3 regions of the Amycolatopsis sp. PS_44_ISF1 genome follow, and region 3 is predicted to be linked to each of the others. Evidence: riboswitches for the same ligand, from Rfam matches in the RefSeq annotation. Region 3 holds a riboswitch; each other region holds the start of a gene.
The links. A riboswitch is a leader RNA that binds a small molecule or an ion and turns the genes downstream of it on or off. The one in region 3 is predicted to bind S-adenosylmethionine.

Region 1 (9,506 bases), 350 kb from region 3:
AGTACCGCGAAGAGCACCGACAGCAACGGCCCGGTGCCGCGCGCGAGGGGATAGACCAGGGAGAGGTCGCCGACGGCGTAACCGCGCTGGAGGACGATGCCGTACGCGATGTGCATCACCGCCGTGACCGCGGCGGCGACCAGCCAGCTCCACTGTGGACGCTCGGGCTCGATGGCCAGCGCCACAGCGATCACCGGCAGCATCACGACGGCGGAAACGGTGTTGTAGAGCCAGACGAATCGCGGCCCGCCGAAGGTGACGCGCTTGGCCGCGAGGTTCCACACCGCGTGCAGGAACGCGGCGACCAGGACGAGGGACAGAGCTGTGGTGTTCACCGGACCCCTTGGGCGTCTTCCGCGCGTGCGGAAGACCGGGTCCTCCAGGCTTTTGTCCCGTCAGATGAACGGCAGGCCATCTTGACCCGCCGACGGTGCCGCTCGGACCAGTCCCCCCGGCCCTCGTTGTGGGGTGGGCCCGCGCGGGGCGGGCCGCGGGCCGGTCGGCGGAACCCTAGGCACTAACGTCTCCCACCGTAGCCGAACCGGCGCCCGCGGGCCGCCTGCGGGCGCCCGGAGCAGGGCTGTTAGCATTTCCCACTGTTGCCGTGCGGCATTCCGTCCTGGAGGAAACCCGGCCGTGCCCACTCGATGGGCGCTCGGGGCCACTTTCGATCTTCGACGCGGCAGCACCCTCACCGAGACCGACCTAGGAGCGCCCCCATGGCCAACATCAAGTCCCAGATCAAGCGCATCACCACCAACGAGAAGGCCCGCCAGCGCAACCTGTCGATCCGCTCCTCGGTGAAGACCGCGATCCGCAAGTTCCGCGACGCCGCCGACTCCGGCGACAAGGCCAAGGCCATCGAGGCCCAGCGCGACGCCGCGAAGAAGCTGGACAAGGCCGTGACCAAGGGCGTCATCCACGCCAACCAGGCCGCGAACAAGAAGTCCGCGATCGCGAAGCGCGTGAACTCGCTCTGATTTTTCTCCGGAAAAGGGCCCGGTGACCAGTGGTCGCCGGGCCCTTTTCGTGCGTTCACCGGTCACCGGTCGGCCGGGATCGGAAACCTGGGGAGCGCCTGCGGCCGGTAGCTCTCCGCGCTGGGCGGTGGACACCCTGCGGACAGGACCGATCTGAGCCGGGGGCGGGCCGCTCATCGGCGAGCAGATCGGGAATCGACCGAAGGCGAGCAGCGCGCAGCCGCAGACGACCGGGCTCCGTTGATGAGCGGGCTGCGCGATTGCCGAGTCGTCGGCCCGGCCCACCCAGCTCGACCCCATCCGGACCAGCCAGTCCAGACCGGCCAAGCCCAGTCAGCCCGATCAGGCCCCACCAGTCCGGCCCGGTCAACCCGGTGAGCCAGACCAGGCCAACTCGGTATGCCAACTCGGCCAGCCTCGGCCCAGCCGATCCGGTACGCCAGCCCGGGCAGTCCCAGCCCAGCCGCCGGCTCGGGCAAGTCCCTGCCAGGCCGGGCCCGGCAGCCCGGCCGAGGCCCCGGCCCAGCCAACCCGGCCCGACCAACCCGGCGCGACTACCTCGGTAAGTCAGCCCGACCGGACCAAGACCAGGCAGCCCGCTGAACCAGCCCGGCCGAGCCCTGGCCCAGCCAGCCCGACAAGCCAGCCCGGCCAGACCAAGCAGCCCGGTACGCCAGCCCGGCCGATCCTCGCCCAGCCAACCCGGCGCGGCTAACTCGGTAAGTCAGCCCGGCTAGGCAAAGCCCGGGCAGCCCGGTGCGCCAGCGCGGCCGAGCCCCGCCCCAGCCAGCCGAAATAGCCCGGTCGACCAGCCCGGTCGGGCTCAGCCCAGCTCACCCCGATGGCCCGGCCAGGCCCACCCGGCTCGGCACGACCGGCTTGGCCGGGCGGTGAAGCGGATCGGGCCGCTCGGGTCGGACGGATCAGCGTTCGCCCTTGGCGGCGACCACGTCGGTGACCGCGCGTTCCAGTGCGTAGCCCGCGTCGGCGGCGGCGCCCTTGACCTCGGCGTTCAGGCGGGCCACGACGCGCATCGCGGTGGCGAGGCCGTCCTGGCCCCAGCCGCGGGACTGGCCCTGGGCCTTGCGGATCTTCCAAGGCGGCATGCCCAGCTCGCCGGCCATCTGGTTCGGGTTGCCGCGGCCGGCGGCCGAGACGCGGGCGATGGTGCGGACCGCGTCGGCCAGCGCGTCGGCCACCAGTACGTGCGGGACGCCCAGCTGCATCGCCCAGCGCAGCGACTCCAGCGCCGCCCCGCGGTCGCCTGACACGGCCTTCTCCGCGACTGCGAAGCCGGTCACGTCGGCGCGGCCGGTGTGGTAGCGGCGGACCGCCTGCTCGTCCACCACGCCCCCGGAGTCGGCGACCAGTTGCGTCGCGGCGGAGGCCAGCTCCCGCAGGTCCGAGCCGACGGTGTCGAGCAGGGCCATCACGCCCGCGGCGTCGATCTTTCCGCCGGAGCGGCGCACCTCGTTGCGCACGAACGCTTCGCGCTCGGCTGGTTTGGTCAGCTTCGGGCACTCGATGATCTCCGCGCCCGCCTTTTTTAACGCCGCGGGAAGCGCCTTCGCCGCCTTGCTGCGGCCTCCGCCGCTGTGCACGACCACCAGCACGATGCCTTCCGCCGGCGAAGCGATATACGCCAGCACGGCGTCGGCCAGGTCTTGGGAGATGTCCTGCGCCGAATCGAGCACGATCACCCGCCCTTCACTGAACAGCGAAGGGCTCACCAGCTCGGCCAGCACCGGCGGTGTGAGTTCGGACACCCGGTTACGGGTCAGGTCGGCCGTGGGATCGGCCGTTCTTGCGGCGTCCAGCGCGGCCCGGACGGCCCGTTCGATGAGCAGTTCTTCCTCGCCGAGGACGAGCTGGAGCGGCGCGGGGGCGATGGTCACCGGGCCATCCTCTCACCCGTCCGGCGGCCGGGCCGTCCCGGTGAGGTGGGCGGCCACCATGGCACGAGGCGATCACCATGTCGTACGGTGTAGCCGAGGCAGCGCCCGGCAGGGCCGCGCCGACAACCGAATACCGCTCATCCAGAGGGGCAGAGGGAACGGCCCGACGAAGCCCCGGCAACCGGCGTACAGCCTGTCATCCCGCGATCGCGGGATAGCTGACGACCACGGTGCCAATTCCGGCCCGCTTCGGCGGGGCAGATGAGGAAAGGAACCTCGTGATGACCGTTACCCTCGGCAAGACCTCCGCCGGCAAGACCGTGGACCTGGGTCCCGCCGTCGAACTGGTGTCGAAGGAAGAGGGCCACCGGCAGCCGCTCGCCCCGGAATTCGTCTCCGCCGAGGACTTCTCCCCGCTCGAGGTCGCCTACGATTTCGGCCGCGTGCGCCGCGAGGACATCGAGGCCGGGCCGAACAACATCTGGCGCTACAAGAAGCTCCTCCCCGTCCCCTCGAACGTCGAGGAGATCCCCAACACCGAGCCCGGCGGCACCCGGCTCGTCCGCGCGGACCGGCTGGCGAAGGCCCTGGGCCTCAAGCGGGTGTGGGTCAAGGACGACACCGGCAACCCGACGCACTCGTTCAAGGACCGGGTGGTCGCCGTCGCGCTGGCCGCCGCCCGCGAGTTCGGTTTCGAGGTGCTGGCCTGCCCCTCCACCGGAAATCTGGCCAACGCGGTGGCCGCCGCGGCCGCGCGGGCCGGCTGGCAGTCGGTCGTGCTGATCCCGAAGACCTTGGAGCGCGCCAAGATCCTCACCACCGCGGTGTACGACGGCGCGCTGATCGCGGTCGACGGCAACTACGACGACGTCAACCGCCTCGCCACCCAGCTGGCCGCCGAGCACGCTTCGTGGGCGTTCGTGAACGTCAACGTCCGCCCCTACTACTCCGAGGGTTCGAAGACGCTCGCCTTCGAGGTCGCCGAGCAGCTCGGCTGGCGCATCCCCGAGCAGATCGTGGTCCCGATCGCCTCCGGCTCGCAGCTGACCAAGGTGGACAAGGGCTTCCGCGAGCTCGGCCAGCTCGGCCTGGTGGAAGCCAGCCCGTACAAGGTGTTCGGGGCCCAGGCCACCGGCTGCTCCCCCGTTTCGGCCGCCTTCCGCGCCGGCCACGACGTGGTCCAGCCGGTCAGGCCGGACACCATCGCCCGCTCGCTCGCGATCGGCAACCCGGCCGACGGCCCGTACGTGCTCGACGTGGTCAACCGCACCGGCGGCTCGATCGAGGACGTCAGCGACGAGGAGGTCGTCGAGGGCATCCGGCTGCTCGCCCGTACCGAAGGCATCTTCACCGAGACCGCAGGCGGTGTCACCGTCGCCACCGCGAAGAAGCTGGTGGAGACCGGCAAGCTCGACCCCGACGCCGAGACCGTGCTGCTCATCACCGGCGACGGTCTCAAGACGCTGGACGCCATCGAGAACCATGTCGGCCCGAAGGCAACCGTTCCCCCGTCCGCCGAAGCGGTCAGCCAGGCACTCGGCTTCTGAGTCTTGGCCCCGCGCGTTCGTGCGGGCCAGCCCCAGCGTGAAGCCCGGCTGGGCCGGAGACGAGACCTCGGTCTCCAGCCCAGCCCGGGTCTGCCGCGGCGGGGAGCCCGCTAACGGGGTGGCCCACGGGGCTCGCCCCGGCGGCTGACCGAGGGTCCGTCGGTCCCGGGCAGGACCGCGGTGTCACCGTCCACATCGGTCCGGGTCACCAGCGCGCCCAAGGTCTTCAGCACGTCCATAGTGGACTGGCTCGGATGACCGTAGCTGTTGCCCGCGCCCACGCTCACCAGCGCCGCCCGCGGTGCCGCCGCCGAAAGGAAGCCGGGCAGGGAGAACCTCGATCCGTGGTGCGGCACCTTCAGCACGTCGGCCCGCAGGTCTGCTCCTTCCGCCAAGAGATCGACCTGCGCCGCCAGCTCCACGTCACCGGGCAGCAGGACCCGGCCCGCCGGGGTCTGCGCGCGGAGCACCACCGAGCTGTTGTTGATCATCGTGCCGTCCTGAAGCGCGGGCGAGCGCGCGGTGACGTAACGCGGGCCGAGCACGTCAAGAGCGAGCCCCGGCCAGGACAACCGCTGTCCCTGGCTCAGTTCCAGCAGCGGCACACCGTGCTGCGCCGCCTCGCGTGAGACCTGCTGCCACGCCCAGCCCGGCGCACGGCCGGGCCCGACCGCGATCGCCCCGACGGCCCGGCCCTCGAACACCGACGACAGCCCGCCGACGTGGTCGGCGTGCAAATGGGAGAGCACTACCAGCGGTACCCGGTCGATTCCGAGCCGTCGCAGGCATTCGTCGACCGGCCCGGGCTCGGGCCCGGTGTCGACGACCACCGCCCGCCCGGGCTCGGCCGTGGCCAGCACCAGGGCGTCGCCCTGCCCGACATCGCACTCCACCATGGCCCAGCCCGGCGGCGGCCAGCCCGGCGCCAGCACCCGGGCCGGCACGACGGTCAGCAGCACCGCGACCAGCACCACCGCGACCAGCAGTCGCATCCGCCGGAACCGCAGCGCGAAGACCACGACCACCAGCAGCGCGGCCGCGCACAGCCCGCCCCACCAGCCGCCGGGCCAGGCGAGCGCGGCTCCCGGCGCACGGGCGCCGTGCCGGGCCACGGTGATCAGCCAGCGTGCCTCCGGGTCGGCGAGGTGGACCAGCAGCCGCCCGGCCCCGGGCCACCAGGGGCCGACGACGGTGGCCAGCACGCCGAACACCGTCACCGGTGCCACCACCGGCGCGGCCAGCACGTTCGTGACCACCGAAACCAGGCTCACCGTGCCCGCCATGCCCGCGATCACGGGAGCCGTGACGACGAACGCCGCGAGCGGAACCGCGAGCCCCTCCGCGTACCCGGCCGGGATTCCCTTCCGGACCAAGGAGTCCGCCCACCGGGGCGCGAGCAGGACCAGCCCCGCGGTCGCGAACACGGAGAGGGCGAAGCCGAAGTCCGCGGCCATCGCCGGGTCCCACGCCACGAGCAGGCACACCGTGAAGGCAAGCGCAGGCAGGGCAGACCCGCGCCGGCCGAGCGCCAGCGCGAGCAGCCCGACCCCACCCATCAGCCCAGCGCGAAGCACACTCGGCGCCGGGCCGACGAGCACGAGAAACCCGAGCAGGCAAGAACCCGCCGCGAACGCCGACAGCCGCGGACCTGCGCGCAGCAAGCGGAACAGCAGGAGGACCGCGCCGCAGACGACGGCGACGTTTCCGCCGCTCACCGCCATCAGGTGGGTGAGCCCGGACTCCTTGAACTCGCGCTCGATCTGAGGCGGGAGTGTGCTCGTGTCACCCAGTACGAGGCCCGGCAGCAGGCCCGCGGGTTCGTCTGGAAGGACGGTGCACAACTGGTGCAAACCGGATCTCAGCGCCGCGGCCGCACGTTGCCACCAGGGCGCCTCGCCGATTTCGGCCGGGGCGTCGCGCACGAACAGCACCGCCACGGTGAGGTCGCCGCCGCGCGCCGGGTCCAGCCGCCCGGACACCGTCACCCCCTGCCCGGGTAGCAAGCCCGCCCACCCGGCCGTGGGCGCGAGCACCAGCAGGCGCCCGCTGGAGGCAACCGGTCGACCGTCCACTGTGGCCGATCGCACCAGGGTTTCGACGACCACGGAACGGGTTCCCGCCTGCTGGTCGGCGTATCCCGCGCGGTGGATCGGCCGCGGCCGTTCGCTGACCTCCACCCGCACCACCGCGGTTCGCCCCTGCCGCGCCTCCGTCCCGAGCGCGTCCCGCTCAGCCGCCCGGATCCGCAGCGCGCTGGGCCCGGCCACGATCAGCCCGAGCAGCAGGAGTGCGCCGGCGGCTCCCAGCCACCGCGACCGGCCTCGCACCAGCAGGACCACCGACAGGACCACCGCCACCGCGCCGGTCGCCAATGCGGCCCACCAGCCCAGCCGCAGCCCGGCGAGCGTTCCACCCCAGGCGGCCACCGCGGCCGGAACCAGGCGCAAGTCCGGGTCTCGCCAAGCCGGGACGACCTCGGGCCCGGTCATCCGACGCTCACCTGCTCCCGCAGCTTGTCGAACTTGCTCGCGCCGATGCCGTCGACGTCGCGGAGCTGTTCGACACTGGCGAAGCCGCCGTGTTGGGTGCGCCAGTCGACGATGCGCTTGGCCGTGACTTCGCCGACCCCGGGCAGGGTGTCGAGCTGCTCGGGGGTGGCCGAGTTGAGGTCGACCTTCCCGGGGGACGCAGCGGCGCCGGCCGCGCCGGAGGGGGCCGCCGCGGTCACGCCGACCGCCAGTTGTTCGCCGTCGGTGAGCTTGCGGGCCAGGTTGAGGCCGGTCAGGTCGGTACCCGGCACGGCGCCACCCGCGGCGCGCACCGCGTCGTCGACCCGTGAGCCGGACGGGACCTTGATCAGCCCGGGGTTGCGCACGTGACCGACCACGCTGATGACGAGCTTTCCCGAGCTGGGGGCCGAGACCTGCGCCCGGGCGGGTGGCAGTGGCGGCGGCGCCTCCGCGGCGGGTGTGCTGCCGCCGAAGATCGCGACTCCAGCCAGGGCCAGGGTCACCACGGCTGCAAGCGCCGCCGCGACGAAGACCCAGCGACGTCCAGAAAGAGCGGGCAGGGCACGTGGGCCGGGGAGGGTGGGAAGGCCGGGCAGGACGGGATGGGCTCGCAGGCCGGACCGGCCGGGGAGAGAGGTCCCGGCCGGCAGCCAGCGACGTACGAGCCGGCCACCGGGCCCGGCCGTCGTCGGGCCTGCGGCCAGCTGGTCGGCCAGCCAGGCGAACCTGGCATTCACGGGGGAGCCCGGATCTCGGGCGGTCTGCTCGAACACACGATCGACGTTAGGGCGGGGTGTCGGTGGGGTGCGAGGTCTGAGGGCCGGGGTTGTGGACAACCGGTCTGCTGGGGACAACTCGGCCCGGGGTGGGGTTCGGGTGCGGTTTTTGTCGGTGTGGGGTGAGAGGCTCGACGGCCGGGGCTTTGCCGGTGGATGCGGGTGGACCACGGCAGGACGGCTTGACTGCAGTGACTCGACGCCGCCGCGCGGAACTGGTCAGCGGGTTCCGGGGTGGCGGTCCGGATCGGCGTGGCCCGGGTTTCGGCCGGGCACCGGGCGGCTGCGGGCCAGTGGCCGACTTGTTGTGGTGAGGAGCGGGCTGTCTAGGGCAGACCAGTCGTGATGAGAGGCGAACCGAACGGTCACATAGGCAAGCGGGCTTCACTAAGAAGCCCGCTGAACCACCACACCCAGCACGCCCGGTCCGGTGTGCGCGCCGATCACCGCGCCGACCTCCGAAACGACGCACCCGCCCGAGCAGCCCGGGATCTTCTCCTCCAGCCGGTTCGCCAGTTCGACGGCGCGTTGCGGGGAAGCGAGGTGGTGCACGGCCAGTTCGACCGGTCCGTCGCCCGCGGCCTGGACGGCCAGCTCCACCAGGCGGCCCATCGCGCGGTTCATCGTGCGGACCTTCTCCAGGGGCAGGATGCGGCCATCGGCCATGTGCAGCACCGGTTTCACCGCCAGCGCGGTGCCCAGCAGCGCCGCCGCCGGGCCGATCCGGCCGCCGCGACGGAGGTGTTCGAGGGTCTCCACGACGAACAGCGTCGACGACCGCCGGGCGGCGTCGACGGCGGCGGCCTCGACCGCGGCCGGAGAACCACCGTCGGCGGCCAGGGCCGCGGCGTGCAGCGCGGCGAAACCCAGGCCCATCGCCGTGGTGCGCGAGTCGACCACGCGCACGCGGTCCTGGCCGACCTCCTGGGCCGCCAGCACCGCGGCCTCCCAGGTGCCCGACAGCTCCCGGGAGAGGTGCACGGACACCACCGAATCCGCGCCCGCGGCCAGCGCCGCGCGGAACTCGGCGGCGAACTCGGCCGGCGTCGGCCTCGACGTGGTGACGATCTTGCGCTCCCCCAGCGCCTCCGCGAGCGCGATCGGGCCCATTTCCTCGCCGTCCAGGGAAACCGCGCCGTCGACGAGGACGTGCAGGGGCACCACCCGTACCGCGTGCCGTTCGGCGAAGCCTTCGGGCAGGTGGGCGGTGGAGTCCGTGACCACGGCGACCGACACGCCGTCAGCCTACGTCGCTCAGCGCCGGGGCCATCAGTTCCGCCATCGCCGCGCCGACCGCCGCGTGGCCGGCCCAGCCCCAGTGCATGCCGTCCGGGTTGCCCGCGCCGCTCAGCACGTGCTCGCCGACGACACCGGCGAGGTCGAGCAGCGGGACTTCGGCCCGCGCGGACCACGAGGCCATCGCCGTCTCCGCGCCCGGACGCGCGGTGTGTACGCCGCCGTACGCGTCAGCGCGGTGCACCGACGGCAGCATTCCGAAGATCGGCAGGTCCGGCCGCAGTGCGCGCAACGCGATCACCGCCTGGTCGAGGTAGTGCACCGTCAGCTTCGCGGGCAGGACCGCCGGACGGCCACGCAGCGCGATGGAGAGCTTCGGCTGCGCGGCGAGGTAAGCACCCCGGACAACCCGGCGCACGCCGTCCGGCCGCAGGTAGCGCAGCCCCGTGCGCAGGTAGGTCGGCAGTGGCGAGGGCAGGGTGTCCATGCTCCCGATCGCGAGTACCACGACGTCGACCCGGGGCAGGTCGGCCCACACGCGCGGATCCCCGGTCAGCGCCCA
Region 2 (9,506 bases), on a different contig from region 3:
GGGTGTCGGACTTGAGAGGCGCGTCGTCTGGCGTGTCGCGACGAAGGCCGGGAGTGGAGACACGCCCGGCCCGGGAAAGGGAACGACCCAAGTGACTGGTAGTAGGCCGGGCGTCTCGCGCCGTGGCACCGAGGACACCTTCTTCGCTTCCGCCCCCGTGGCCGTGCTCGACCGCGAGCTCGAGGACACCGCCTACGGGCACCTGGACTTCTCCGACGAGCTGCACGTCACCGAGCAGGACGTGCTGGCCGCCCTCGGCCCCGACGCCGACCTGCTGATGGCCGAGATCGACGTCGACGTGGACGAGCTGATCCGGCTGATCAACGCCGAGACCACCATGCTCCCGCCGCTCGTCCTGCCGGACGAGGTGGCCGAAGACCGCACCGCGACGCCGCAGACCCAGAAGGTCGCCGTCGAGGACGGCCTGATCGAGGCCACCCGCACCTGGAAGCGCCGGTTCCTCAAGGGCGCCGTGCTGGCCGTGCTGATCTCCGTCGGCGGCGGCGGGGCCGCGGCGCTGGCGATGAACAAGAGCGTCACGGTCGACGTGGACGGCCAGCAGCGCACCGTGCACAGCTACGGCGACACCGTGGGCGAGGTCCTGGAGGACGCCGGGCTCTCGGTCGGCGCGCACGACTCGCTCTCGCCCTCCCCGCAGGCCGAGGTCGGCGACGGCGGCGTCATCAAGCTCGAGCGCGGCCGCCAGCTGAACCTGGTCGTCGACGGCGTCTCGCGCTCCTCCTGGGTCCGCGCGAGCAGCCTGGGCGACGCGATGAACCAGCTGGGCCTGGCCGACCTGGTCGCCAAGGGGGCCTGGACCTCCATGCCCTCCAGCGGCCAGCTTTCGCTCGAAGGCTCGACCGTGCAGGTCAAGACCCTCAAGCACATCACGCTCTACGACGGCACGAACGCGCCGAAGCCGGTCACCACCACCGCGGTGAGCACCAAGGAGTTCGTCTCCGACCTCAAGCTGAACCTCGGCCCGGACGACGCGGTCGACGGTGGTCTGGACGTTTCGCTCAAGGACGGGGCCGAGGTCCACGTCAGCCGCATGGGCGTCTCGATGGTCAACCAGCAGGAGACCATCGACCCCGACGTGCAGAAGGTCGACGACCCGACGCAGCTCAAGGGCCAGCAGTCGGTCGATGACCCGGGCACCCCGGGTTCGAAGATGGTCACCTACAAGGTCACCAAGAAGAACGGCGAAGAGGTTTCGCGCGAGCAGGTCTCGGAGAAGGTCCTGCAGGAGGCCAAGCCGAAGATCATCAAGGTCGGCAGCAAGAAGCCGCCGGCCCCGGCCATCGGCGACACCTCGGCCTGGGACCGCATCGCGCAGTGCGAGTCGAGCGGCAACTGGTCGATCAACACCGGCAACGGCTACTACGGCGGCCTCCAGTTCGACAAGCAGACCTGGAACGCCTACGGCGGCCAGCAGTACGCGCCGACCGCCAACCTGGCCACCCGCGAGCAGCAGATCGACATCGCGAACAAGGTCCGCGACGCCCGGGGCGGGTACGGCGCCTGGGGCTGCGGCAACAAGGCCTGAGCCCCGCTGGGTAGGCTCTCCCGGTGGTTGAACTGCTGGGACCGGTCGAGATCCGCGGGATGGCGGCCGAGCTCGACGTCCGCCCGACGAAGAAGCTCGGGCAGAACTTCGTGCACGATCCGAACACGGTTCGCCGCATCGTCGAGCTGGCCGGGGTGGGCGCGGGTGACGTGGTCCTCGAAGTCGGGCCCGGGCTGGGTTCGCTGACGCTGGGGCTGCTGGATTCGGGCGCGGACGTGGTCGCCGTCGAGATCGACCCCGTATTGGCCGCCCGCCTGCCGCGGACCGCGGCCGAGCGGGCGCCCGAAGCGGTGAGCCGGCTCTCCGTGCTGGAGGCCGACGCGTTGCGGGTCAAGGCCGCCGATCTGCCGGCCGCGCCCGGCTCGCTGGTGGCGAACCTGCCGTACAACGTGGCGGTGCCGGTGGTGCTGCACCTGCTGGCCGAGCTGCCCTCGCTGCGGCGGGGGCTGGTGATGGTCCAGACCGAGGTGGCCGACCGGATGGCCGCGGGCCCCGGCAGCCGCATCTACGGCGTGCCGAGCGTGAAGCTGGCCTGGTACGGACCGGCCCGCAAGGTGGCCGCCGTGCCCCGCACCGTGTTCTGGCCGGTGCCGAACGTCGATTCGGCCCTGGTCTCCTTCGAGCGGTCCGCGACACCGGTGACCGACGTCGACCGCACGACCTTGTTCGACCTCGTGGATGCCGCGTTCTCCCAGCGCCGCAAGACCCTGCGCGCCGCGCTGGCGGGCTGGGCCGGCTCGGCCGACCGCGCGGGTGAGCTGCTCACGGCCGCGGGCATCGACCCGCGGACCCGGGGCGAGCAACTGGACGTGACGGCCTTCGCGCGGCTCGCGGCCCAAGCCTGATCGCCGGCCGCCCGGCCACGCCCCCCGGCCGGACTGGATCCGGGCGCCACCACTCGTGTGATGTGCACCAACGCGCTTGCGTTCACCCAATGGGATCGGCTTTACTCGGTAGGTCCATCCCGAGCGACTGAGAGACCTGGCTCGCCGAAGTCGCAGCAACCACCCTCCGCAGGGCAGGTGCTACCGCCAGGACCGATGGAGGCTGTTTCCGATGAAGAGGGTCACCCGGCCGCTCCTGCTCACCAAGCGGCGCGTAGTCGACGAAGGTCGCCGCTCGGTATGTGCGTGTCGACGCTCCACGGTCATCGCCTGATCTTCTCCTCCTCTTCTTGACCACCGTCCTTCTTGGACGGTCAATCGGTGACGCCCGGCGCGCCCGTGAACGGTGCTGCGCCCCTGCTTGGAGCCTCCCTGTGATCACTGTCGAAAACGTGTCCAAATCCTTCCCCCACAACGGAAATCCGGTGTCCGCCCTGCGCGACGTGAGTGTCGACGTGCAGGCCGGCTCCCTGTTCGGCGTCGTCGGCCCGGCCGGCTCCGGCAAGTCGACCCTGGCCCGCTGCATCGCGCTGCAGGAGCGCCCCGACCGCGGGGTCGTGCGGCTCGACGGGCTCAACACCGGCACCCTCGACGGACGGCGGCTGCGTGAGGTCCGCCGTCAGCTCGGTGTGGTGGGGACCAAGCCGGAGCTGCTCGCCGAGCGCACCGTGGCCGGCAACATCGCGACCCCGCTGGAGCAGCTCGGGGTCGACGGCCCGCAGCGCCGCAGCCGCGTCGGCTCGTTGCTCGACCTGGCCGGCCTGACCGCCCGGGCCGGCCAGCGGCCGGGCGAGCTGACCGACGGGCAGCGTCGTCGCGTCGCCGTCGCCAAGGCGCTGGCGGCCGGTCCGGCCGTGCTGCTCGCCGACGACCCGACCGCGGGCGTCGCCCCCGAGGAGGCCGGTGCGGTGCTGGCCGTGCTCGACCGGGCGCGCGCCGAGCTGGGGGTGACCGTGCTGGTGACCACGCAGGACGCGGGCGTGGTGCGCCGGGTCTGCGACGACGTCGCGGTGCTGGACCAGGGCGTCATCCTCGAGCGCGGCACGGTGCTCGACCTGATCGCTTCGCCGGAGAGCTGGACCGCGCAGGCGGTGCTGCCCGCGATCGAGACCACCCGCGCGCAGACCGCGAAGTACGACCGCGCGGCCGACGTCGTGTTGATCGGCTTCGCCTCCGTGGGCGCGCTGCTGCCCGAAGCGGCCGGCCGCTTCGACGTCGAGCTGGCCACCATCGGCGGTGGTCTGACCCGCATCGGCGACACCCCGATCGGCCGCTTCCGCCTCGGTGTCCGCGGTGAGCGCGCGGACGCCGCGCTGGCCTGGATCGCCGACCGCGGCGCCCACGTGACCCACCCGGTGCGTGGCCCGCAGGCGGTCGCCGCCGCCTGATCGACCGGTCCGCGAGGCCGTCCCGGAGCGTTCGGCCGGGGCGGCCTCCCTTCGTGTCCGGGATTTCGGGACGGCTGTCCGGAAAGCGGGTACGGCTGTCCGGACCCGGTGCTCGCGCCCGGCGCGGCCCGGTCCGCGAACGTCGGGTGGTGCCGTGCTTTCTCCTGGTGGGGAGCCCATCGGCCCGGCCACGTAGGCTGGGCGGGTGCTCGCAGTGGTTCCTCCTCCAGTCACCGTCCGGGTCCCGGCCAAGGTCAACCTGCACCTGGCGGTCGGCGATCAGCGCGCGGACGGCTTCCACGAGCTGGTCACGGTGTTCCAGGCGCTGTCGCTGACCGATGAGGTCACCGTCGTGGCCACCGACGATCCCGGGCTCGAGGTCTACGGCGAAGGGGAGGGCTTGGTGCCCACCGACGCCACGAACCTCGCCTGGCGGGCGGCGCGGGAGCTGTCCGCGTACGCCGGCCGGGCCGACGCCGAAGCCCCGAAGGTGCGGATCGTGCTGCGCAAGGGGATCCCGGTCGCGGGCGGGATGGCGGGGGGCAGCGCGGACGCGGCGGCGACGCTGGTGGGCCTGGCCTCGCTGTGGAAGCTCGACATCACCCGTGACGAGCTGGCCGCGATCGCCGGCCGGCTGGGCAGCGACGTGCCTTTCGCGCTCTACGGCGGCACGGCGCTGGGCACCGGCCGCGGCGAGCGGCTGGTGCCGGTGCTTTCGCGCCACACGTTCCACTGGGTGCTCGCGTTCGACCACGCGGGCCTTTCGACGCCGAAAGTGTTCGGCGAGCTCGACCGGCTGCGCGCCGAGGGCAACCCGCCGCGCATCGGCTCGCACACCCCGGTGGTCGAGGCGCTGGCCTCCGGTGACCCGCGCCAGCTCGCGCTGCTGCTGGGCAACGACCTGCAGGCCGCGGCGGTTTCGCTGCAGCCGGGCCTGCGGCGCACGCTGCGCGCGGGCGTGAACGCCGGAGCGCTGGCCGGCTGCGTCTCCGGCTCGGGCCCGACCTGCGCCTTCCTCTGCGCGGACGCGCAGACGGCGGTGGAGGTGGCGGCCGAGCTGTCCGGCGCCGGGGTGTGCCGCACGGTGCGCGTCGCGCACGGGCCGGTGCCCGGGGCGCGCGTGGTGGGCGGGGACGACGCGCCCCGCACCACGCCGCCCCGCGTGCACGCCTGAATCTGCCTCAACTGTCCACTGTGGAAGGGATCGGATGGCCAACCTGGTCAACCTGGAGTCGGTGAGCAAGTCCTACGGGGTGAAGCCGCTGCTGGACAAGGTTTCCCTCGGCGTCGCCGAGGGGCAGCGCATCGGCGTGGTCGGCCTCAACGGCGGGGGCAAGACCACCCTGCTGGAGGTCCTCTCCGGACTGAGCGAGCCGGACGCCGGACGGGTGAGCCACGTGCGCGGGCTGCGGATGGCCGTGGTCACGCAGCGCACCGAGCTGCCCGAGGGCAGCACGGTCGGCGACGTCGTGCTGGCCCGCTACGGGGCCGAGCACGAATGGGCCGCCGACGCCCGAGTCCGGTCCATTGTGGATGGTCTGGGGATCACCGCGATCGGGCTGGACCAGCCGACCGCCACGCTGTCGGGCGGGGAGCGCCGCCGCGTCGCGCTCGCCGCCGCGCTGACCGGGGAGCTGGACCTGGTCGTGCTGGACGAGCCGACCAACCACCTGGACGTCGAGGGGGTCCGCTGGCTGGCCGACCACCTGCTGGCCCGCCGGTCCGCCGTGGTGGTCGTGACCCACGACCGGTGGTTCCTGGACACGGTCGCGGGCCTCACCTGGGAGGTGGCCCACGGCCGGGTCGAGCAGTACGAGGGCGGGTACGCGGACTGGATCTTCGCGCGCGCCGAGCGGGCGCGGCTGTCCGCGACCGCGGAGGAGAAGCGGCAGAACCTGGCGCGCAAGGAGCTGGCCTGGCTGCGCCGCGGCCCGCAGGCCCGCTCCTCCAAGCCGCGCTACCGCGTGGAGGCCGCCGAGGCGCTGATCGCCGACGTGCCGCCGCTGCGCGACACCGTCGAGCTCCAGGCGTTCGCCAAGCGGCGGCTGGGCAAGACCGTGCTGGAGCTGGAGGACGTCACGGTGGACGTCGGCGGCCGGCGGCTGCTCGACCACGTGACCTGGCGGATCGGCCCCGGCGACCGGATCGGCCTGGTCGGGGTGAACGGCTCGGGCAAGACCACCCTGCTCAAACTGCTCGGCGGCGAGGTCGAGTCCTCGACCGGGCGGCGCAAGCAGGGCACCACGGTCGCGCTCGCGCACCTGCGCCAGGAGCTCGACGACCTGCCCCGGGACCTGCGCGTGCTGCAGGCGATCGAGCAGGTCGCGGGACGGGTGGTGTTCGGCAAGCAGGAGATGACCGCGTCGCAGCTCGGGGAGAAGCTGGGCTTCCCGCAGGCCCGCCAGTGGACGCCGGTCGGCGACCTCTCCGGCGGCGAGCGGCGCCGGCTTCAGCTGTGCCGGCTGCTGATGGCCGAGCCGAACGTGCTGCTGCTCGACGAGCCGACGAACGACCTGGACATCGACACCCTGCAGCAGCTCGAAGACCTGCTCGACGGCTGGGCCGGCACGATGGTCGTGGTCTCGCACGACCGGTACCTGGTCGAGCGGGTCTGCGACACCACGGTCGCGCTGTTCGGCGACGGCGCGGTGACCGATCTGCCCGGCGGGATCGAGGAGTACCTGGACCGCCGGCTGAAGGTCCGCGAGGCCGCGCCGCGCCGTGAAGCGGCCGGGGCCGCCCCGGCGAAGGCGGAGGCCAAGCGCGACGCCGCCGAGGTGCGGGCCGCGCGCAAGGAGCTGGGCCGGCTGGAGCGCAAGCTCGACCAGCTCTCCTCGCGGGAGGAGAAGATCCACGCGGCGCTGGCCGAAGCGGCTACGGACCCGGTGAAGCTGATCGAGCTGAACACTGAGCTGAAGTCGCTCCAGGCGGAGAAGGACGACGTCGAGGCGCGCTGGCTGGAGACCTCCGAAGCGGCCGAATGACCGGCGGACCGGCCACGCGGGCGGGCGTTGACAACCAGACAGTAATCTGACGCCCATGAGTCGGTTCGTGGACACGCTCGTCGGCACGGCGGCCGGGCGAGGTCAGCAGCGGGGCATGGTCACCGGGGAGCCAGTGGAACCGGTGCGACGGACGTGGGCCGAGGTTCACGAGCAGGCGTTGCGGGTGGCCGGGGCGCTGGTCGCCGGTGGTCTGGCGCCGGGCAGCGCGGTGGCGGTGCTGGCCGCGGCGCCCTCCCTGATCGCGCCCATGGTGCAGGCGGTCTGGCTGGCCGGGGGCAGCGTGACCATGCTGCACCAGCCCACCCCGCGCACCGACCTGGCCGAGTGGGCCGACGACACGGTCAAGGTGCTGGGCATGATCGGCGCGGAGCTGGTGGTGCTCGGCGAGCCGTTCGACCAGCTCGCCCCGGTGCTGGCGGAGAAGGGCATCGACCACCGGCTGATCACCGAGCTGGCCGGCGGCGAACCGCTGGCCGAGATCGTGCCCACCGCCGAGGGCGACACCGCGCTGCTGCAGCTCACCAGCGGGTCCACCGCCGAGCCGAAGGCCGTGCGGATCACCTACGGCAACCTCTACACCAACGTCAAGGCGATGGTGGAGCGCGCCGAGTTCGACTTCGACACCGACGTGATGGTGTCCTGGCTGCCGACCTTCCACGACATGGGCATGGTCGGTTTCCTGACCGTGCCGATGACCTTCGGCGTCGAGCTGGTCAAGATCACGCCGGTGGAGTTCCTGTCCGGCCCGTTGATCTGGCCCGAGCTGATCACCAAGTACCGCGGCACCACCACGGCGGCGCCGAACTTCGCCTACGCCATCGTCGGCCGCCGCATGGCGCGCGTGGACGACGACGGGGCGTACGACCTGTCCACGTTGCGCATCGCGCTGAACGGCGCGGAGCCGGTCGACGAGACCGCCGTGAAGACGTTCGTCGAGGCCGGGGCCCGGTTCAAGATGCCGGCCGAGTGCGTGTTCCCGGCCTACGGCATGGCCGAGGCGACCCTGGCCGTTTCGTTCGCGCCGCTGTTCACCGGACTGACGCTCGACGTGGTGGAGGCCGGCGCGCTGGAGTCCGGCAACCGCGCCGTGCCGGTGCCCGAGGGCGACCCGCGGCGCGGGACCGACTCGGTGCGCTCGTTCGCGGTGCTCGGCCGCCCGCTCGACGGCCTCGAAGCGGCGATCGTCGACGACCGGGGCCACCGGCTCGGCGAGCGGGAAATCGGTGAGATCCGGCTGCGCGGCGAGGCCGTGACCCCGGGCTACCTGACGGTCGACGGACCGGTCGGCACCCAGGACGCCGAGGGCTGGCTCGACACCGGCGACCTCGGTTACCTGGTGGACGGCCAGATCGTCATCTGCGGCCGGCGCAAGGACGTGATCATCATGGGCGGCCGCAACCTCTACCCGACCGACATCGAACGCGCGGCCACCTCGGTGGAGGGGGTGCGCGCGGGCAACGCCGTGGCCGTGCGCCTCGACGCGGGCAGCCGCCGCGAGCGCTTCGCCGTGGTGCTGGAGTCCAAACTGGCCGGTGACGCCGAAGCGGAGCGGGCACTGTCCAAAGAGGTCGCGGCCCGGGTGCGGGACGCGGTCGACATGCGGCCGTACGCCGTGGTCGTGCTCCCGGCGGGCAGCCTGCCGAAGACGCCGTCCGGGAAGGTCAAGCGGGCCGCCACGGCCACGCAGTACGCCGACAAGATCTTGCGCAACGCGGCTTCCTGAAGCCGCCACGGGAACGCCCCGGCCCGCGACGAGGATGGAGTCGGGGGACGGGGCGTTTCGCTTGGTCAGGGGGCGGTGAAAGCCCGAAGGCGGGCAGCGCCGCGCGCGGGATGCACGCTCCGGCGCCGAGCCGGGTTACCGGTCCTGGAGGTGTTCGGCCGCTTCCCCGGCCGGACGGGGCGCGCGCTGGGCGGTGGCCTCGTGTTCGTCGCGGGCGCCGGGGACGCTCGGAGCGCGCCGGCCGGAGAGCTCGGCCAACTGGTCCTCGGCCTCGTCGAGGAACTGGTCCACCTCACGCTCGTCGTAGCCGCGCTTGCCGATCAGCGGCTTGTTGAACAACACGTGGTGGACTTCCGCGGCGGTCAGGTCGTCCTCGTCGGCGATCGTCCGGGCGATGCGCCGCACGTACTCGTCGACCTCGTTCTTCGCGTAGCCGCGGCGGCCGATCGGGGCGTTACCGAAAGCGACCTCGGCGAGATCCTCGGCGGTGAACGACATGAAAGATTCTCCGATTCAAGGTCGGTGGGCGAACTCCCACCCCCCGTCCTAACCGGTCGCCGCGGCTCCGGGAAGGGAAAGCACCTCGGATCGACTCGATCGGGGAGGTAGAAGCCGCCCATCGAGTGAGCGGAGATCACTCAACGAAAGCGAACACCACTCGGCCTCGCTCAGGGAGCACCGGGAGCCGGTCAACCCGCGTGGAACTCGTTCTGCGCGTCCGCGAGGCCCTTGACCAGCAGCGCCTCGGTGGCGTCGGCGCAGCGGTCGACCTCGAAGGCCAGCTCCTTGCGCTCGACCGTGGAGAAGTCCTTGAGCACGAAATCGGCCGGGTCCTGGCGGCCCGGCGGGCGGCCGATGCCGAAGCGCACGCGGTAGTACTCACGCGTGCCGAGCGATTTGGTGATCGAGCGGAGGCCGTTGTGGCCGTTGTCGCCGCCG
Region 3 (9,506 bases):
GTGGGCGAAGCCCAGGGTACGGGCGTGCAGCCACTGGCGGGTCAGGCCCAGCTTGCGCGCCAGCACCGGGTCCGCGCCGTAGGTCAGGTCACCGACGCACGGGTGGCGCAGCGCGGAGAAGTGCACGCGGATCTGGTGCGTCCGGCCCGTCTCCAGCTTGACGTGGGCCAGCGACGCCGCGCGGAACGCCTCCACCACCTCGTAGTGGGTCACGCTCGGTCGTCCGCCGGCCACGACGGCGAACTTGTAGTCGTGGCGGGGGTGGCGGTCGATCGGGGCGTCGATGGTGCCGCGGGTCGGGTCCGGGTGGCCCTGGACCACGGCGTGGTACCCCTTGTCGACCGTCCGCTCCTTGAACGCGCGCTTGAGCACCGTGTACGCGTGCTCGCTCTTGGCCACCACCATCACGCCCGTGGTGCCCGCGTCGAGCCGGTGCACCACGCCCTGGCGCTCGGCCGAGCCCGAGGTCGAGATCCGCAGCCCCGCGGCCGCCAGGCCGCCGACCACCGTCGGACCGGTCCAGCCCGGGCTCGGGTGCACGGCGACGCCGACCGGCTTCGAGATCACCACGATGTCCTCGTCGTCGTGCAGGATCCGCATGCCCGCCACCGGCTCGGCCACCAGCTCGACCGGGTTGGCCGGCTCGGGCAGGGTCACCTCCAGCAGCCCGCCGGCCGCGAGCCGGTCGGACTTGCCCGCGGGCCGGCCGTCCAGCAGCACGTCACCGGCCGCCGCGAGCTCGGCCACGACCGTGCGCGACAGGCCGAGCAGCTTGGCCAGCCCGGCGTCGACGCGCATGCCGTCGAGCCCGTCGGGAACGGGCAGCAGCCGGGCGCTCACGCGGCCTCCTCCTTCTTGGTCCGGGTCGAGGTGCCGTCGTAGTCCTTGCCGAGCAGCGACAGCAGGACGATCAGCGCCCCGCCGCAGCAGATGGCCGAGTCGGCGATGTTGAAGATGGCGAAGCCCTCGCCGTTCGGGGCGAAGGCCGAGATGAAGTCCACGACGTGGCCGCGCAGCGGGCCGGGGGCGCGGAAGACGCGGTCGGTCAGGTTGCCGAGCGCGCCCGCGAGCACCAGTCCGAGGCCGATCGCCCAGCCGACCGAGCGCAGCCGCCGCGAAAGCCACACGATCGCCACCACCACGGCCGCCGCGACCAGGGCCAGTACCCAGGTCATGCCGGTGGCCATGGAGAACGCGGCGCCGGGGTTGCGGATCACCTGCAGGTAGATCAGCCCGCCGAGGATCCGGACCGGCTCCTTGCCCTCGAGGTTCGCGGCCACCAGGTTCTTCGTCACCAGGTCGATGGCCCAGAGCAGCACGGCCGCGGCGAACACCAGCCCGACCCGGCGCTTGGGCAGCGGGGCGGCCGGCCCGGTCTCGGGCTCCGGCGGCGCCACGGCCTCGGCCGGGGCCGGGGTGGGGGCCTCGGCGGGATCTCCGGCCTCGGCCGGCTCAGCGGGCCGCGCGAGGTCGGGTTCGGAGGAGGAGGGCTCGGTGCTCACCCGCCCATTGTCCACGTTACGGGCTCAGGTGGTCCCGGCGGCAGGCCGCGGACCCCTCTTCGCGGACCCGCGAACCCGGTGAACCCCGCCGCACGACGTCAGCGGACGAGAGCAGAGCCACCTCCGCGAACACCGTGGAGGCGATCAGCACGAACCCCCTCCGCCCTCCCCCGGGCCTCGGGAGTGGAGGCTCAGGCGCAGAACGGCGGCAGCTCGCGCGGGTCCCCGACCGGCGCCCAGCGGCCGTCCACTTTGGCGTACTGCCAGCGTGCGCCGCGGGCGGCGATCTGACGCAGGGCGAGCACCAGGCGGTCGACGTGCTCAGCCGTGCTGCCGAGGCCGAGGCTGACGCGCACGGCCTGCTGCCCGTCTCCGCCCGCGACGCCGATCAGGCGCTTCGTGGCGACGTGGGCGCAGAAGGCGCCGTCGCGGACACCGATGCCGTACTCGGCCGACAGGACCGCGGCGAGCCAGCCGGGTTCGAAGCCGTCGACGACGAAGCTCACCGTGCCGACGCGGTCGACGGCCGCGTCGAACAGCCGCAGTTCGGCGCAGCCGGGGATACCGGACAGGCCCTTGCGCAGCCGCTCCAGCAGTTCGGCTTCGTGCTCGCCGACGGCGTCCCACCGCGCGGCCAGTTGCTCGCACGCGACGCCGAGCGCGTACACGCCGACGGTGTTCGGCGAGCCTGCTTCGTGGCGCTCGGGGCCAGAATTCCAGACCACGGCTTCTTCGGTGACGAGCTTCGTCGCGCCGCCGCCCGCGAGGTACGGCGGAGCAGCGCGCAGCCAGTCCGCGCGACCGATCAGCGCGCCGGCGCCGAAAGGCGCGTACAGCTTGTGGCCGGACAGAGCGACGTAGTCCACGTCCAGCTCCCGCAGCGAGATCCGGCGGTGCGGCGCGAGCTGCGCGGCGTCGAGCGCGATGCGGGCGCCGTGCTTCCTCGCCACAGCGGCGATCTCGGCCACCGGGAGCAGCTCACCGGTCACATTGGACGCCCCGGTCACCACCACCAGCCGCGGGCCCGGCGGGCAGTCCGCGAGCGCTTCGTCCACAACGGACACTGCCGCGAGCCGCGTGCGCGGGAGGCCGACCCGGCGGACGTTCCGGCCGCGCCACGGCAGCAGCGCGGCGTGGTGCTCGGTGTCGAACACGACCACGGAGGTGTTCGGCGGCACAGCGCGGGCCAGGAGGTTGAAGGAATCCGTGGTGTTGCGCGTGAACACGACGGTGTCAGCGGCGCGCGCGTCGACGAAACGGCGAAGGATGTCTCGAGTGCGCTCGTACAGCCGCGTCGAGACCTGCGACGCGAAGCCCGCGCCGCGGTGGACACTCGCGTACCAGGGCAAGAACTCGTCCACGGCCGCACGCACGGCTTGCAGGCAGGGCGCGCTCGCGGCGTGGTCGAGGTTCGCGTAGCCGATGTCGCCGCCGGTCACCAGCGGCACCCGCAGGCTCGCGCCGGCGACGGCCGGGATCCCTTGCGGCGCACGGGTTTCGGGGACGGCGGAGCTGAAGGCGCCGGGCGCTTCGGTGGAGGTGCGATCGAGGGCGAGAGTCATGGGAGTGCCTCCTCGGCAGTCCGGGGGACCCCCGGCGAGGGGCCCGCGCTTGCCTGCCGCACCACGCGACCGGCCTGGTCCTCACCCGGGGCACCCCACCGCGGTAGGAGGGTTGCCGGCCAGCGAGCCGGGGCTTCGCGCTGGCACTCATGACCTGGTTTCGAAGGTAACCGACCGGAGCGGCCCGGAGCCAGACCCGTCCCGCGATCTGAGACCGCGCTCACACGTTCGGCGCAGGAGTCACGTGCGCGACGCTTCGCGCGGCCCAGGCCACGACGGTGGTCGCTCCACGCCGGGGTTTCGTCCCCTTCAGCGGCCGTCTTCGCCACGCCAGCGGGCCAGGCGACCGGCGCGGTCCACGGCGCGGATGCGGCGCTCCACGGCGTCGCGGACGTTCGCCGTGGTGACCACCAGGAGCTGGTCTTCGACCTGCAGCCGGCTGGTCTTCTGCGGGGTGAAGCCGGCGCCGGTGCGGACGATCAGGCTGACCGTGGCGCCGGGCGGCAGGCCCAGCTCCGAGATGTACACACCGTGCAGTTTCGAGCCCTTCTGGATGCGCACCTGCAGCAGTTCTGCGCCCAGCTCGTCCAGCGGGGCGGCGTCCACCTCGATCTCGTGGGCCTCGGCCGGCTTGGCCAGGCCGAGCCAGCGGGCGAACGGGCCCAGGGTCGCACCCTGCAGCAGCGTCAGCACGATGACCAGCACGAACACCGCGTCCACCAGCTGCTCGGCCCCACCGACGCCCTCCGAGAGCGGGATCATCGCGAGCACGATCGGCACCGCCCCGCGCAGACCGGCCCAGGACAGGAACGCCTGCTCCCGCCAGGGCAGGCGGAACGGCAGCATCGAGAGCACCACCGAGAGCGGCCGGGCCAGCAGCAGCACCACCGCGCCCGCGACCAGTCCGGGCACCAGCGTTTCCAGCAGGCGGCTCGGCGAGGCGAACAGGCCGAGCAGCACGAACAGGCCGATCTGCGCCAGCCAGCCCAGTCCCTCGGCGAACGACAGCGTGTCCGAGCGGTGCGGCAGCCGGGAGTTGCCCAGCACCAGGCCGGCGACGTAGGTGGCGAGCAGGCCCGAGGCGTGCGCCAGCTGCCCGGAGGAGTAGGCCAGCACGCACACCGCGACCGTCGCGAGCGGGTACAGCCCGGTGGCCGGCAGCGCCGCCCGCCGCAGCGCCATCGCGCCCAGCCAGCCGAACAGCAGCCCGATGCCCAGGCCCGCGACCAGCTCGTAGACCACCAGCAGCGGCAGCGACCAGTCCACCGCCTCGCCCGAGGCGAGCACCACCACGGCGATGTAGGCGGGCGCGTCGTTGATGCCCGATTCCAGCTCCAGCGTGCCGACGATCCGCTTGCCCACCCCGGCCGAGCGCAGCACGGAGAACACCGCCGCGGCATCGGTCGAGGCGAGCACCGCGCCCCACAGCAGCGCGAGCCGCCAGTCGAGGCCCAGCAGCCAGTGCAGCGCGGCGCCGGTGATCGCGACACTCAGCACGACAGCCACTGTGGACAGTGCGATTCCCCGCGCCAGCGCGGGTTTCACCGCGGGCCACCGGGTGGTCAGCCCGCCTTCGGTGAGGATCATGACCAGCGCGGCCAGGCCGAGCGACTGGGTCAGGCCGGGGTTGTCGAACCGGATGCCGAGCCCGGATTCACCGAGCAGCACGCCGATCGCGAGGTACAGCAGCAGCGAGGGGAAGCCGAGCCGGATCGAGACGCGCACGGCCACGACGGACGCCAGCAGCACCACACCGCCGATCCCCAGGAGCACGGGAAGCTGGTCCATCTTCCGCTCCCTCCGGTCTCCGCCGGAGTCCAGAATAGTGAGCGGGGGTACTCACTCCTTCGTGTACCACCGGATAATTCGGACAAGTGGCGTGCTAGGGCGTCTTCCCGGTACCGAGCGTCGTGAGCCGGACGCCGAGCGTGGCGAACGCTGCCGGTCGCGGGGCCCACGGGCCGCCGTCACCCGTTCGACGGATTACTTCACCCCGGCCAGGAACTTCGCCCCCAGCGTGACGGCGGGGCCGGAATCGTTGGCGCCCTCCAGGAAGACCACGAAGGCGAGGTCGCCGCGGTAGCCGGTGAACCAGCCGTGGGCCTCGGCGCCGGAGCCGAACTGGGCGGTGCCGGTCTTGCCGAACACGGTGCCGGAGCGCGCCAGCCCGGTCGCGGTGCCGCCGGTGACCACCTCGCGCATCATCGAGCGCACCGAGGCCAGCACGCCCGCGGGCGGCGCGCTGTACCGCGTCGAGACCTTGGTCGCCCGGTCCGGGTCCGTCCACAGGCGCGGGGTCACGGCCCGGCCCGCCGCCACCGTCGCCGCCATCAGCGCCTCGCCGAACGGGCTGACCTGCACCGTGCCCTGGCCGATCCCGTCCTCGACCTGCTCGTCGGCGCCCTGGGCCGGGACCACCTCGCCGGTCTCGGTGGCGATGCCGGGGATGTCGAAGTCCGCGTTCAGGCCGAACTGGGTGGCCGCGTTGGCCAGCCCGTCGGCCGGAAGCTGCGAGGCGAGGGTGCCGAACGTGGTGTTGCACGACTTCGCGAACGCGCGGTGCATCGGCACCGTGCCCAGGTCGAAGTCCTCGTTGGACAGGGTCCGGGTACCGATCCGCGCGGTCAGCGGGCAGGGCAGGGCCGCGTCCGGCGTCGCGGTCCCGGCTTCCAGCGCGGCCGTCGCCGTGGCGATCTTGAACGTCGAGCCCGGCGCGTACAGCCCGCTCAGCGCGGACGGCCCGGTCCCGGCCCCGGCGTTCTGCGCCACCGCCAGGATCCCGCCGTTCGACGGCTGGATCGCCACGATCACCGCCTTGCCGCCGAAGGAGTCCACGGCCGACTGCGCCGCCGACTGCACCCCGACGCTCAGCGTGGACTTCAGCGCCTCGAACCCGCCGGTGGTCTTGCCGAACAGCGTCTCCAGGCTCCGGCCCGAGGTGTCCACCCGCTCGACCGCGAACGAGTCCGAAGCGCTGGCGTGGACCTGCCCGGTCAGCGCGGACGACAGCAGCGGGAACGCCGCGCCGCCGGCCGCGTGCGGGCCGCCCGGGCCGGTCACCAGGATCGGCTTGCCGTCGCGGTCGATCACCGCGGGCGCCTCCGCCGCCGCGGTCGCGACGACCAGGCGCTGCCCGGCCTCCAGCTTCGGCTCCAGCACCGCGGGGGTCCAGTGCACCCGCCACTGCGAACCGGACCGGACCACGTCGAACGTGCCGTCGTAGGACCACACGCGGCCCGCCGCGAGCGTCCAGGTCGTGGTGTACGCCGCGGTCGCCTTGGGCCCGGTGGCCGCGCCCACGGGGCCGAGTTCGGCCCGCACCCCAGCCGGCTTCAGCGTGGACCAGGCGTCGCGCAGCACGGCGGCCGAGCCGGGCGGGTCGTCGGTCAGCCGGCTCGCGGTGTCGGCGTCGCCCGAGGCGAAGGCCCTCAAGTACTGCTTCGCCGCCGAAGCCGGGTCGGATGCCTGTACCCCGGAGACGGTCGTCTCCTCCGGGTGCGAGGACGCCGCCGGAGCCGGATCACCACCGCTGAGCAGCACCACCGCCGCCACGACGATCGCGACCACCGCGACCGCGCCGCCGATCAGCACCCTTCTTCTGCCCGCAGGACTCACCGCGCACGCTCCCCCTGGCCGGTGCGGCGTTCGCGCACCCGGCCCAGCTTGCCCATCGCCGCGGGTACCGGGGTGTTACTCGACGGTTGAGCGACCGTCCCGACACCGATTCGTGATCAGCGCCGGGACGGCCCGGATCAGGCCTTGGCCACCCGCACGCGCACCTTCACGCCTTCCCCGGCCGTGCCCTCGAACCCTTCGGGCGCCTCGCCGTAGGACACCGCCGTGGCCAGCGTTTCGGCCGCGACGAACTCCTCGTGCCCGCGGATGGCCGCGACCGTGGCCTCCGGCGCGTCGACCACCAGGGTGATGCGGTCGGCGACGTCGAGGTCCGCGTCGCGGCGGGCCTGCTGAACCACCCGCACCAGGTCCCGGGCCACCCCCTCGTCGGCCAGTTCGCCGGTGACCTCGGTGTCGAGCACGACCAGACCGGTGCCCCCGGGCAGCTCGGCCGCCGCGCCGCCGTCCCTGGCCACCAGGCGCCGGTCGTATTCGCCCTCCTGCAGCTCGATCCCGGCCGCCAGCACCCCGCCGCCGGGCCCGGTGGTCCAGTCGCCGGCCTTGACCGCCTTGATCACCCGCTGCACGTCCCGGCCCAGCCGGGGCCCGGCCGCCCGCGCGTTGACCGCGACCTCGGCCGAACCGTGCGCGGCCACGTCGGTGGTCAGCTCCACGGACTTGACGTTCACCTCCTCGCGCAGGATGTCGGTGAACTCCCGCAGCGCCTCGACGTCGCCGGCCGCGACCACCAGCCGGGCCAGCGGCAGCCGCACGCGCAGCTTGTTCGCCTTGCGCAGCGACAGCGCCGAGGACGCCACCTGGCGCACCCGGTCCATCGAGGTCACCAGCGCCGCGTCCGAGGGCAGGTCGAGCGAGTTCGGCCAGTCCGCCAGGTGCACCGAGCGGCCGCCGGTCAGCCCGCGCCACACCGTCTCCGCGGTCAGCGGCAGCAGCGGCGCGACCACCCGGCCAGTCACCTCGAGCACCGTGTGCAGGGTGTCGATCGCGTCCTGCGCGCCGGCCCAGAAGCGATCACGGGACCGGCGGACGTACCAGTTCGTCAGCACCTCGAGGAAGTCCCGGACGGTCTGGCAGGCTCCGGCCACGTCGTAGTGGTCCAGCGCGTACTCGACGTCGGTGACCAGCTCGTGGGTCTTCGCCAGCGCGTACCGGTCGAGCAAGTGCTTCGAATCGGTACGCCAGTGTCCCTCCACACCCTCGGCATTCGCGTACAGGGCCAGGAAGTAGTACGAGTTCCACAGGGGCAGCACGGCCTGGCGCACGGCGTCGCGGATCCCCCGGTCGGTCACGACCAGGTTGCCGCCGCGCAGGATCGGGCTCGACATCAGGTACCAGCGCATGGCGTCGGAGCCGTCGCGCTCGAACACCTCGTTCACGTCCGGGTAGTTGCGCAGCGACTTGGACATCTTCTGCCCGTCCGAGCCCAGCACGATGCCGTGCGAGACGCAGGTGCGGAACGCGGGCCGGTCGAACAGCGCTGTGGCGAGCACGTGCAGCAGGTAGAACCAGCCGCGCGTCTGGCCGATGTACTCGACGATGAAGTCGCTCGGGTAGTGGTGCTCGAACCACTCGGAGTTCTCGAACGGGTAGTGCACCTGGGCGTAGGGCATCGAGCCCGAGTCGAACCAGACGTCGAGCACCTCGGGCACCCGGCGCATGGTCGAGCGCCCGGTCGGGTCGTCCGGGTTGGGCCGGGTCAGCTCGTCGATGTAGGGCCGGTGCAGATTGTCCAGCCGCACGCCGAAATCAGCCTCCAGCTCGTCGAGCGAGCCGTAGACGTCGGTGCGCGGGTAGGCCGGGTCGTCCGACTGCCAGACCGGGATCGGCGTGCCCCAGTAGCGGTTGCGGGAGATCGACCAGTCGATGGCGTTCTCCAGCCACTTGCCGAACTGGCCGTCCTTGACGTTCTCCGGGTACCAGGTGATCTGCTGGTTCAGCTCGACCATCCGGTCCTTGAACTGCGTCACCGCGACGAACCAGGAGGACACCGCGCGGTAGATCAGCGGGTTCCGGCAGCGCCAGCAGTGCGGGTAGGAGTGGTCGTAGGTCTCGTGGCGCAGCAGCACCGCGCCCTGCCGCCCGGCCGACCCGGTGCCGTTCTTGAGGTCGCGGACGATCTCCGGGTTGGCGTCGAACACCTGCTGCCCGGCGTAGTCCGGCACGGTGGCGTCGAACCGGCCGTGCGCGTCGACCGGCGTGACCGGCGGGATCCCGGCGGCGTCGGTGACCACCTTGTCCTCGGCGCCGTAGGCGGGCGCGATGTGCACGATCCCGGTGCCGTCGCTGGTGGTGACGTAGTCGGCGGACAGCACCCGGTGCGCGTTCTCGGTGCCGGTGAAGTACGGGAACGGTGGTGCGTAGCGGTTTCCGAGCAACTGGGCGCCGGCGTAGCGCGCGACGACAGCCGGCTCCTCGCCGAGCTCACGCGCGTACGCGGCGACGCGCGCTTCGGCCAGCAGGAACCGCTGGCCGGGCAGGTTCGCGCTCTCCACCACGACGTAGTCCACCTCGGGGTGCACCGCGGTGGCGAGGTTCGACGGCAGCGTCCACGGCGTGGTGGTCCAGATCAGCAGGTACGCGCCGTCGAGCTCGTTGTCGTTGCCCTCCAGGCGGAACCCGACGGTGACGGCCGGGTCCTGGCGGTTGCGGTAGACGTCGGCGTCCATGCCCAGCTCGTGGTTGGACAGCGGGGTCGCGTCCCGCCAGCAGTAGGGCAGGACGCGATAGCCCTCGTAGACGAGTCCCTTGTCCCACAAGCGTTTGAACGCCCACAGCACCGACTCCATGTAGGACACGTCGAGGGTCT

Region 1: linked by a shared signal. The riboswitch ahead of thrC (threonine synthase) and the one ahead of NYF13_RS28750 (aminotransferase class V-fold PLP-dependent enzyme) in region 3 are both predicted to bind S-adenosylmethionine.
Region 2: linked by a shared signal. The riboswitch ahead of NYF13_RS10545 (ATP-binding cassette domain-containing protein) and the one ahead of NYF13_RS28750 (aminotransferase class V-fold PLP-dependent enzyme) in region 3 are both predicted to bind S-adenosylmethionine.

The regions. Positions count from the first base shown of each region.
Region 1 covers NZ_JANUXO010000003.1:175,596-185,101, reverse strand. Annotated here, with positions in the region: gene NYF13_RS27185 (DMT family transporter) at 1-335, opposite strand, end outside; gene rpsT (30S ribosomal protein S20) at 720-980, shown strand; gene holA (DNA polymerase III subunit delta) at 1,904-2,875, opposite strand; SAM riboswitch class I at 3,010-3,143, shown strand; gene thrC (threonine synthase) at 3,157-4,422, shown strand; gene NYF13_RS27165 (ComEC/Rec2 family competence protein) at 4,533-6,911, opposite strand; gene NYF13_RS27160 (helix-hairpin-helix domain-containing protein) at 6,908-7,705, opposite strand; gene NYF13_RS27155 (DegV family protein) at 8,096-8,944, opposite strand; gene octT (diglucosylglycerate octanoyltransferase) at 8,949-9,506, opposite strand, start outside.
Region 2 covers NZ_JANUXO010000001.1:2,300,308-2,309,813, forward strand. Annotated here, with positions in the region: gene NYF13_RS10535 (transglycosylase family protein) at 164-1,546, shown strand; gene rsmA (16S rRNA (adenine(1518)-N(6)/adenine(1519)-N(6))-dimethyltransferase RsmA) at 1,570-2,412, shown strand; SAM riboswitch class I at 2,524-2,630, shown strand; gene NYF13_RS10545 (ATP-binding cassette domain-containing protein) at 2,826-3,839, shown strand; gene NYF13_RS10550 (4-(cytidine 5'-diphospho)-2-C-methyl-D-erythritol kinase) at 4,045-5,013, shown strand; gene NYF13_RS10555 (ABC-F family ATP-binding cassette domain-containing protein) at 5,048-6,823, shown strand; gene NYF13_RS10560 (fatty acyl-AMP ligase) at 6,879-8,567, shown strand; gene NYF13_RS10565 (DivIVA domain-containing protein) at 8,703-9,065, opposite strand; gene pth (aminoacyl-tRNA hydrolase) at 9,257-9,506, opposite strand, start outside.
Region 3 covers NZ_JANUXO010000003.1:524,676-534,181, reverse strand. Annotated here, with positions in the region: gene NYF13_RS28760 (RluA family pseudouridine synthase) at 1-840, opposite strand, end outside; gene lspA (signal peptidase II) at 837-1,397, opposite strand; gene NYF13_RS28750 (aminotransferase class V-fold PLP-dependent enzyme) at 1,694-3,064, opposite strand; SAM riboswitch class IV at 3,105-3,219, opposite strand; gene NYF13_RS28745 (potassium/proton antiporter) at 3,374-4,852, opposite strand; gene NYF13_RS28740 (penicillin-binding transpeptidase domain-containing protein) at 5,048-6,679, opposite strand; gene ileS (isoleucine--tRNA ligase) at 6,817-9,506, opposite strand, start outside.